DNA from 2 places in the Flavobacterium sp. GNP011 genome. Region 1 is predicted to be linked to the other one. Evidence: riboswitches for the same ligand, from Rfam matches in the RefSeq annotation. Region 1 holds a riboswitch; the other holds the start of a gene.
The links. A riboswitch is a leader RNA that binds a small molecule or an ion and turns the genes downstream of it on or off. The one in region 1 is predicted to bind S-adenosylmethionine.

Region 1 (5,692 bases):
CAATCTTACCGAAGCTGATTTTATTGACTGGGGAAATGCAGATAATTATGTAAAAGCAGTTGGGGTAGGAGAATGTGCGGGAGTTGTAATTGACTTGGTAGCTACTTTATTATTTGAAGCGAAAGAAAAATTGACTTTTGCTCAAGAAGCTTATGAAGATGCAAAATGGTCGGATGCTATTTATTTGGCGTACGCCGGATTTGTCAATGGAGCCAAAGCATTATTACTGGCTGAAAACCAAAAAACAAACCACCAAGCGGGAATAATCGATTTGTTTGATACCGTTTTTGTGGCTACAAATACAATTCAATTGCAATCTTCTTTACGAGAACTTGTGTATCAAATCAATCAAAATGAACCTTCTGCCGAATTTGCTAAAAAGTACATTCAAGATGCCATTGTGTTTTTTGATGCCATCGAAGCGTATAGAAATAAAGACTTAGCTGATGCTTAACAAGAAACAACCCATCGTAACATTAGTTGGTGCAGGTCCTGGCGATCCTGATTTACTGACGATCAAAGGCGCCAAAGCATTAGCAGAAGCGGATGTGGTATTGTACGACGCCTTGGCCAACGAGGAGATTTTGACGTATGCACCCAAAAAAGCCATTAAGATTTTTGTAGGCAAACGCAAAGGCTGTCATGAATATTCGCAAGATCAAATCAACCAATTAATTGTAGACAATGCTTTGACGTACGGTCATGTAGTTCGTTTAAAAGGAGGCGATCCTTTTATTTTTGGACGCGGAAGTGAAGAAATTGATTTTATAGAAAGTTTTGGCATACCTACAGCGGTGGTGCCTGGAATTTCATCCTCTATTGCTGTTCCGGCTTATCAAGGGATTTCATTGACCAAAAGAGGCGTTTCTGAAAGTTTTTGGGTAATTACAGGCACAACTTCTGACAGGAAATTGTCAAATGATGTGGCTTTGGCTGCACAATCATCAGCAACTGTGGTTATTTTGATGGGAATGAGCAAACTCACTCAGATTATCGATTTGTTCCAAAATGAATCTAAAGGTGAAACACCGGTTGCCATTATTCAAAATGGAACTACCGCTCAAGAGAAAATTGGCGTGGGAACCATCAACACCATTGAGCAAGTGGTGACGCAACAACAATTAAGTTCGCCTGCCATTATCGTCATTGGCGAGGTGGTTAAAGAGAGCAATAAATTAAAAGGTTTTTACGAAGAATTTATAGCCAAAGAATTAAAATAACAGTGGAGAGAAACGAATTATATCCTATTTTTTTAAAATTACACAACCTCAATGTGCTCATTGTGGGCGGCGGAAATGTGGGTTTAGAAAAACTATCGTTTCTGTTGAAATCCAGTCCTAATGCCAATGTTGAGGTAGTAGCACCTTGGTTTTTACCAGAGTTAGAAACCTTGGCGGCAAGCCACCCAACAGTGAAGTTGACCTACAAAAAATTCAATCGCTGGATGCTCCGTAAACGCCACATGGTGATTGCCTGCACCGATGATTTGAAGGTGAACAAGAGGATTTATGATTTGTCCCGAAAAAGATATTTGATTTGTAATATTGCTGATACACCGCCTTTGTGTGATTATTATTTGGGCGGAATTGTAACCAAAGGGAATGTAAAAATTGCCATTTCAACCAACGGAAAATCACCCACTACAGCCAAACGATTGCGAGAGTTTTTTGAAGAAATAATTCCAGACGATATCAATAAAATGGTCGATAATCTCAATCAATACCGAAAAACGCTGAAAGGTAATTTTGAGGAAAAAGTTCAAAAAATGAATGAAATCACCGAGACGCTTAAAGCAAAGTAAACACAAGACAGAATCTCAAGTTCATAGAAAAAAGCTAAGATGTAATAGTTCTTAATAATCAGTTTCTGTTTTTTTAACTAAACAGAATGGTGATATTTGTACTCAATTTAAAATAAAAGTATTGAGCTCCTAGGTTCAATACAATAACATATATAAACACAATTAACAATTTCCATTACAGCCTACAATTACAATTGGAAGCAAAACAAAGGATACTAAATTAAATCAAAATGATTAAAACAGACATACTCATTATTGGCGCAGGGCCAACAGGTTTATTTGCAGTTTTTGAAGCAGGATTATTAAAATTAAAATGCCATATATTAGATGCTTTGCCACAAGCAGGAGGGCAGTTATCAGAGTTATATCCTAAAAAACCTATTTATGATATTCCTGGATTTCCAGAAGTATTAGCTGGTGATTTAGTAGATAATTTAATGGAGCAAATCAAGCAGTTCGAACCAGGATTTACCTTGGGTGAACGTGCCGAAACCATCGAAAAACAAGAAGACGGAACATTTATTGTGACTTCAAACAAAGGCAAGAAATTCCATGCACCAGTTATTGCTATTGCTGGTGGATTAGGTAGTTTTGAACCAAGAAAACCATTGATTGAGGACATCGAATTTTACGAAGATAAAGGAATTAAATACTTCATTAAAAATCCAGAAAAATTCCGTGATAAGCGCGTAGTTATCGCTGGAGGTGGAGATTCGGCTTTAGATTGGAGTATATTCTTGGCAAATGTAGCTTCAGAAGTGACTTTGATTCACCGTCGCAACGAGTTTCGTGGAGCTTTAGACTCTGTAGAAAAAGTACAAGAGTTAAAGACTTCTGGTAAAATTAAAATGATTACACCAGGTGAAGTAATAGGTTTAAAAGGTGCCGAACATCTTGAGGCAGTTGTAGTCGAGGAAAACGGCGCACAACGTACCATCGAAACCGATTATTTTATTCCGCTTTTTGGTCTTACGCCAAAGTTAGGTCCTATCGGTGACTGGGGATTAGAAATCGAAAAGAACGCCATCAAAGTAAATAACTCTTTAGATTACCAAACCAATATTCCTGGAATTTTCGCCATTGGTGACGTAAATACCTATCCAGGAAAATTAAAATTGATCTTGTGTGGATTCCATGAAGCCACTTTAATGTGTCAAGCGGCCTACCAAATCATTAATCCAGGAAAGCGTTATGTGTTAAAATATACTACCGTTTCTGGTGTAGATGGTTTTGACGGAACTCGTAAAGAAGCTCCAAAAGCGGTTGTAAAAGCAATAGTGTAAATAAAGTTGCAGAGTTACAAAGGTTCTGAGTTGCTAAGATTGGTTAAAATCTTAGGAATTCAGAACCTTTTTTTATTTTAAAGTTTTGCAACAAACTACCTAAGAATCTTTAAAAAAAATACTTGCAATTGTTAGCGCTATGTCGTTCCTTTGCACTGTTCCTATATTTATTGAAAGTTATCACGAAAGGCGGAGGGAAAGACCCAATGAAACCTTAGCAACCCTTTATTTTTTAAAGAAGGTGCTACATTCTACTTTATACAATCAGTATCAAAGATAGATAACACAAGAATACTTCTACAGTATTTCTCAAACCTTTTCTTGACAACATATCGAATTTTTTAGAGCAGATAAATGGCGCTTTTCAGTCATAATCGTTCCCGCTTTCCGTTACAAACGAAGTTCACTGAACTCCGTTTAAAATGAAAGTTTAGTGAAGTAATCTTTTATTTTTTAAAGAAAAAAATAAAAGGATTTTCACTGCAATCGGGGCTAAAGAGTTAAAATAGTGAACTTTTGTAATTATTATTCAAAAGTATAGATTTAGAATATTTTCTAGATTTTAATTATCATAAGTTATGTCAAATATTATGAAAGCATCAGCAGTAACTCCCCCTTCGGGGGTTAGGGGGGCTCTTTTAGAAAGAATACTCATCCTTGATGGAGCTATGGGAACCATGTTGCAACGTTACAATTTCTCCGAAGAGGATTTTAGAGGAGAACGTTTCAAAGATTTTCCGCATTCGCTAAAAGGAAACAACGATTTATTGTCGCTCACTCAGCCACAAGCCATAAAAGACGTTCATGCCGCTTATTTTGAAGCTGGAGCTGATATTGTTGAAACCAATACCTTCTCAGGAACCACGATCGGTATGGCCGATTATTATCTGGAAGAATATGTGTATGAATTGAACTATGAGTCGGCAAAAATAGCCCGAGAAGTAGCCGATGATTTTACCGCTAAAAATCCAGACAAACCTCGTTTTGTTGCGGGTTCCATTGGACCCACGAACAGAACAGCAAGCATGTCGCCAGATGTAAACGACCCAGGTTACAGAGCCGTAACTTTTGATGATTTGCGCATTGCGTACAAGCAACAAGTAGAAGCGCTTATGGATGGTGGTTGCGATTTACTTTTGGTAGAAACTATTTTTGATACCTTAAATGCCAAAGCAGCACTTTTTGCCATTGAAGAGGTAAAAGGCGAACGTAATCTTGATATTCCAATTATGGTTTCAGGAACGATTACCGATGCATCTGGAAGAACACTTTCGGGACAAACGGTTGAGGCTTTTTTAGTTTCAGTATCGCACATACCGTTGTTGAGCGTAGGATTCAATTGCGCACTTGGTGCCGATTTATTGAAACCGTATTTACAAACCTTGTCACAGAACACGTCGTTCAACGTATCGGCGCATCCTAATGCAGGATTGCCCAACGCCTTTGGAGAATACGACGAAACACCAGAACAGATGCAAGCTTTTATCAAAGAATATTTAGACGATAATTTGGTCAACATTATAGGCGGTTGTTGCGGAACAACACCAGCACACATCAAGTTAATTGCAGATATCGCTAAGGAATACAAACCTAGGGTTTCTAATGCGGTGATGTAAAAGAATAATTTATTGTTTTTAATTATTTATTAAAGTAAAATGGATAAAAAAGCTGAAAGCCTTTCAGAAATAATTGAATTAATTAAATATCAATTTAGTTCATTTAATAATATTGGCGGTATACAGAATTTTTGGTTTAGAGCTGAAAAAGATTTTACTCCTTTAGAAAATAGAGAATCTTTAAAAAATAAAATTGATTTAGTACCTTTTACTCCATTACTCCCTAATGCTTATAGGTGTGTAGGTCGGGTTGATGAAGAAGATTATAATGATATATTTAGGAATACAAAAGACGTTGAAAATAATTTAAAAGCAGAGTTTTTAAGAAATTCAATGATGTTTTTAAATCAAAACAGAATTGAAAATAATAGCTGGAATAATTATTTTTTAATGCAGCATTATGGATTAAGAACCCGTTTATTAGATTGGACCGAAAGTGCATTAGTTGCAATATATTTTGCAGTTAAAGATGATAATAATAAAGATGATTTTAAAATATGGGTTTTAGATCCTCACAAATTGAACCAAACAACATATAGTAATTATACAAGTATTAATTCGACTATGATTTATTTTCCACAAAGTTCAAAAAAAGAAGATTTATATGAAGATGGAAAATTGGTTATAGATGAATTTTGCAGGAAATATTTAGAAATGGATTTTGAATCAAATAAAAAGGCTTTTCCATTAGCAATTTATCCGTATCTGTTTGACGAAAGAATGAAAGCACAAAAATCTTGCTTTACAATTTTTGGAAATGAAATTAATGGTTTGCTAAATAACTCTAATAAGGATATGTTTTTGAGAAGTATAGTTATTGATGGATGCAAGAAAAATGAAATTAAAAAAGAATTAAGATGGTTAGGAATTTCAGAAGAAAGTATTTATCCTGGTTTGAATAGTAATTGTAAATCAATTCAAGAAAAATATAAATGAATTATATCTGCTAGTTAACCCAGCTACCGCGAGCGTCCCGCTCGCAGCATAAAAGT
Region 2 (5,692 bases), on a different contig from region 1:
GTTCGCTACAAGATCAATATTGGTTTGACTGCCTTTAAAATCAATATTTGATAACGGACTAAAATCCTCAGAAAATTGAAAAACTTGAACGTCAAATTTATCATTCAAAGCCGTATTGCTCTGAATGTTTTGGAGAATTGCTTTAGTTTTCTTTTCATTTTTAAGAAAAGCTATAGAACTCGAATTATCAACTACAACGGCAAGAGGTGTCTTTGTGATGATTAAATTATCTCGAGTTATTATCGGATTTAGCAATAATAAAAACAGACAAAAGATAGAGGTAAAACGAAAAAAAGCTAAAAACAAACTCAATTTTGATTTGTTTTTAGCTTTGTGTAAATATTGAAAATATGACAATACGCCCGCTATTAATAATGATAAAACTAATAGTAGCAAGGTAGATGTTGTCATGTAGTGTTTATTAAAATATTTTAAATTTGAAAACTTAAATGTAATCTAGAATTCAATAAAAGTGTAGAATGAATTAAATACTCATTTCGCAAACCTAAGTAAGCATTCCTCCACAAACATTCAATACTTGCCCTGTAACATAAGCACTCATATCAGATGCAAAGAAAAGACACGCGTTAGCCACATCCTCTGTAGAGCCACCTCTTTTTAACGGAATTCCATCTCTCCAGCCTTTTACTACATCTTCGTTTAACTTCGCAGTCATTTCAGTTTCAATAAATCCTGGCGCAATTACATTACAACGAATATTACGAGATCCTAATTCCAGTGCTACAGACTTTGAAAAACCAATTACACCCGCTTTTGAAGCCGCATAGTTCGTTTGTCCTGCATTACCTTTTACCCCTACCACTGAACTCATATTGATAATCGATCCCGCACGTTGCTTTAAAAATGTACGTTGAATCGCTTTTGTCATGTTAAAAACCGATTTCAAATTCACATCCATCACGTTGTCAAAATCTTCTTCGGACATACGCATCAATAAATTATCTTTTGTGATTCCAGCGTTATTAATCAATACGTCAACCGTTCCAAAATCAGCCAAAACAGCATCCACAAATGTTTGCGCTTCGTTAAAATCTGCAGCGTTTGATTGATATCCTTTTGCCTTAATACCTAGAGCGTTTAACTCATTTTCTAAAGCCATCGCAGATTCTACTGATGAACTATATGTAAAAGCAACATTGGCTCCATGTTTAGCAAAAACCTCTGCAATCCCTTTTCCAATTCCGCGACTTGCGCCTGTGATAATGGCAACTTTTCCTTCTAGTAATTTCATATTCAAAAATTAGTTTATTTTTTATTTGAAGCTATTCCTGCTATTCACTGCAATCTTTTAGGTCCGCTGTCGCGTACCCAAAAGGATTTCCGTTGCTATCAGGGCTAAAAACGACTTGCCAAATATATACTATTTCCTTTTTTAAAAAAAATTTAGCTTTGATTATGAACAATAATTTTTACAATTAAACCTTCAAAAAACGGTATGCTAATTTATCCCAAAAAGCAGCATAAATAGCAATCAATGTAAATACTAGTAAAAACAAATGATACCACGCATTACTTAAAATATCTATAAAATTTAATTTACCATTTGCATAGTTTAATATCAACAATATTTGAGCACCATAAGGCAATATACCTTGTATTACACATGAAAAAATATCTAATATAGTAGCCGATTTTTTAGCGCTCAATCCGTATTCATAATTAATTTCCTTTGCTATGGGCCCCGTAATAACAATAGAAACCGTATTATTTGCAATAGCTAAATTTGCAAAACCTACTAATACTCCAATTCCTGTTTGTGCTGATTTTTTACTTTTAATTCTTTTCTTTATCTGATTCAAAACCCATGTTATACCACCAGCCTTGTCCACCATAGCTGCTAATCCACCTGTAAGCATTGAAAGTAAAAAGATATCTGTCATGCTTGTAAATCCTTCATAAATTTTCTGAGTAAACTCCATTACTGTAAAAGAATCATTGTAAAAACCAATAAAACCAGCAATTATGGTACCTAATAGTAAAGTGTAAAAAACGTTGACACCTACAACTGCTAAAATTATCACTAAAACATAAGGTAAGATAGCCCATAAGGAGTAATCACTTTTTGCAATATCCACAGAAACAACATCTGAATTAAATCCCAAATAAAAGAAAATTAAAACAGTTACAATTGCCGCCGGAAGCGCGATAAACAAATTAATCTTAAACTTATCTTTTAAATCACAACCTAGAGATTGAGTGGCAGCTATAGTAGTATCTGATATCATTGATAAATTATCTCCTAGCATAGAGCCACCAAGTAAAGCGCCTGCTATCAATGGCATTGAAGCACCACTTTTATCAGCAAGTGATATTGCAATAGGTCCTATTGCAACTATAGCTCCAACAGAAGTACCTGTAGCAGTTGATAAAAACGAGGCTATTAAGAAAATTCCCAACGGAAAATACGCTGCATCAATGGTATTAATACCTAGGTTCACAACTGCATCAACTCCACCCATGGCTTTACTCACCACAGCAAAAGCGCCTGCAAATAAATAAATCAAACACATGGTTATAATTTTACTATCACCACAACCAGCAATTAAAGTATCAACTTTATCTTCTGTACTGTTTTTAAATAAAATAAAAGCAGCAACAATGCCTACTAAAACAGCAACAGGAGAAGGAAAAGCATAAAAATCATTAAGCAAAATACCTGCACCTAAAAAAGTAAAAATAAAAATAAATAGCGGAATCAATGCAAAAGGATTTCCAGATTCCTTAGTAAAATTTGTCATAAAAATAATTTTAAATTAAGTGTTATGACGAAAAACAAAGCTGGTATTGGGAATGTAACAACATTTTTTCCAAAAGATTTGGCTTATCGTTTTAGCACCTTGCTTGTTGTTGCAGGTTGCTATCCTATTGAAGGATTCGTGATAACGGGTGCAAAAGTAATTAATATTTTATGATAAACTAAACAAACACTTTAAAATTTAAAATATTATGCAATATTTAACAAGTGGAACTTTATTTAAAATTAAAAATCTCATAAAATAAAGTGTTATCAAATTAAAAATCATCATAAATTAAACTATTTTTGATAAACATAATCTAAATAATATCAAAATAAATGATATAATTCATATAATATTAACATTAATAGAATCATTATGAAAAAATTCACATTATTAATCGGCTTAATTTTAGTTCTAAGTTGTAGTAAAAATGATGACGCAAATGAATATGTGGCTATTGATCCCTATCCTAATATTACAACAACATTTACCGGCAAAATAAATGTTAACAAACTGGATAATTATTCGAACCAAACGATTCCTAGCTATATCACTAAAGATAATACTGCAGGGAATGCCATTACAGATAAAGGTGCTACTTTAGGACGGGTCTTATTCTACGATAAGAATTTATCGTCAAAAAATACCATCTCCTGCTCCTCTTGTCACATTCAAGCAAATGCTTTTGGAGATGTTGCAGCAGCTAGTACAGGAGTAAACGGAACAACTAGTAGACACTCCATGAGATTAATAAATACTAGATTTTCAAATGAAAATAAATTCTTTTGGGATGAGAGAGCTTCAACTTTAGAGAATCAAGTAACCCAACCTATTCAAGACCATATTGAAATGGGTTTTAGTGGTACATTAGGCGATGGCAACTTTACTACATTAATTACTAAACTACAAAACATAGGGTATTATAAAGAATTGTTCAAGTTTGTATACGGATCCGAAGATATTACTGAAAACAAAATTCAGTTAGCTTTATCACAATTCGTAAGAAGCATTCAATCATTCGATGCAAAATATGATGCTGGTCGAGCTCTTGTTGCAAATGATAACCAACAGTTTCCTAATTTTACAGCTCAAGAAAACCAAGGTAAAAATTTATTTTTAACACCGCCTGTTTTTGACGCTACCGGAAATAGAACAGCAGGAGGTGTAGGTTGTGCAGCTTGCCATCAAGCTCCTGAATTTAGTATTGATCCAAATAGCAGAAACAACGGCATAATTGGTATTCTAAATGGAAATGGAATTGATATTAGAAACACTAAATCACCATCACTTAGAGACTTGGTAAAAGCAGATGGAAGTACCAATGGCGCCTTCATGCATACCGCAAATTTGAATACGCTTCAAAATGTAATTGGCCATTACGGCACAATAAACCTAGCTATTGGAAACACGAATCTAGACCCAAGGTTAAGGCCAAATGGTTTTGGTCAAAAATTAAATTTAAATGCCTCAGAAGTAGACGCTTTAATCGCCTTTCTAAAAACCTTAACTGGAACAAATGTCTATGTAGATACAAAATGGTCAACACCTTTTAAATAACAAAAAAGTCCCCAAATCTACATTTGGGGACTTATAATTTTTAATCAATATGAACTTAAAAAGCTACATTCCATCTTGGTAATTTTCCATTTTCATCAAAGAAATTTTGTAAAATTACACCTTCAACTGCAGTTGGAATTCCTTTTGTGTCTGTATTAAATGTTTCATACCAAACAACTTCAAGTGTGGTGATATCTTCAATTTTCATTTGTGCTGGCCAAGAATATTTTCTTCCCGTTTTAGCAAATTGATGCCCCTCTACAATCTTGTCATAAAGCCCGCCATTTTTTGCTTTTAAAGCACCATTATTTTGAACAGTTCCTGTAGAACCTACCATAATTAACTCTTTTGAATCACCTATGGCATACACTAAAAACACACCTGATCCATCCGAAGCATTGCAAACTTCAGCAAGACTATCTTCAATGGTGAAAGAAAATTGATTGGTAACTTTGAATTTTTCTAATTCTTTGTACATATATAATATTTATTAGGAACTGGCCATGAACATTACTCTACATGTTGTAGAACAAACCATAACAAGTTCATTTGCGTTTTATTGATTTCACTGTAAAATCAGATTTTCAATAAAGTGCAAAGGTATTTTTTTTAATTCTATTTATCATAAAAAAGCCTCACAAATTGTGAGGCTTTACTATTATTTAGAAAAAGCTTAGATTAACCTAAAACTTCTTTTACTTTTTTACCAATTTCAGCTGGTGAATCCACAACGTGAATACCACATTCTCTCATGATTTGTTTTTTAGCCTCAGCTGTATCGTCAGATCCACCAACAATTGCACCTGCATGCCCCATTGTACGTCCTGCTGGAGCAGTAACTCCTGCAATGAAACCTACAACTGGCTTACGGTTTCCATCCGCTTTGATCCATTTTGCAGCATCAGCTTCAAGTTGACCACCAATTTCACCTATCATTACGATACATTCAGTCTCTGGATCATTCATTAACAATTCAACAGCTTCTTTTGTAGTTGTTCCAATGATTGGATCTCCACCAATACCGATAGCAGTTGTTATTCCTAAACCTTGTTTTACAACTTGATCCGCAGCCTCATACGTTAAAGTTCCTGATTTAGAAACTATCCCTACAGTTCCTTTTTTGAAAACAAAACCTGGCATAATCCCTACTTTAGCTTCACCTGGAGTAATAATTCCAGGACAGTTAGGTCCTATCAATCTTGCATTTCTTTCTTTTACATAACTGTTAGCTTTTATCATATCAGCAACAGGAATTCCTTCGGTAATTGCAATGATTACTTTAATTCCAGCATCTGCAGCTTCCATTATAGCATCAGCAGCAAAAGCTGGTGGTACAAAAATGATAGTTGTATCAGCACCTGCTTGGTCTACAGCAT

Region 2: it holds a riboswitch for S-adenosylmethionine, as region 1 does, so the genes downstream of both, AC061E_RS13570 (Na+/H+ antiporter NhaC family protein) here and AC061E_RS03075 (homocysteine S-methyltransferase family protein) in region 1, are expected to answer to the same signal.

Annotation. Positions count from the first base shown of each region.
Region 1 is NZ_JBWJVJ010000002.1:103,308-108,999, reverse strand. It holds gene AC061E_RS03095 (ferredoxin-like domain-containing protein) at 1-454, shown strand, start outside; gene cobA (uroporphyrinogen-III C-methyltransferase) at 447-1,220, shown strand; gene AC061E_RS03085 (precorrin-2 dehydrogenase/sirohydrochlorin ferrochelatase family protein) at 1,223-1,801, shown strand; gene AC061E_RS03080 (NAD(P)/FAD-dependent oxidoreductase) at 2,032-3,084, shown strand; SAM riboswitch class I at 3,259-3,371, shown strand; gene AC061E_RS03075 (homocysteine S-methyltransferase family protein) at 3,675-4,700, shown strand; gene AC061E_RS03070 (FRG domain-containing protein) at 4,740-5,636, shown strand.
Region 2 is NZ_JBWJVJ010000018.1:17,931-23,622, reverse strand. It holds gene AC061E_RS13580 (hypothetical protein) at 1-411, opposite strand, end outside; gene fabG (3-oxoacyl-[acyl-carrier-protein] reductase) at 506-1,252, opposite strand; gene AC061E_RS13570 (Na+/H+ antiporter NhaC family protein) at 1,437-2,759, opposite strand; SAM-I-IV-variant riboswitch at 2,813-2,909, opposite strand; gene AC061E_RS13565 (cytochrome-c peroxidase) at 3,135-4,316, shown strand; gene AC061E_RS13560 (hypothetical protein) at 4,372-4,794, opposite strand; gene sucD (succinate--CoA ligase subunit alpha) at 4,995-5,692, opposite strand, start outside.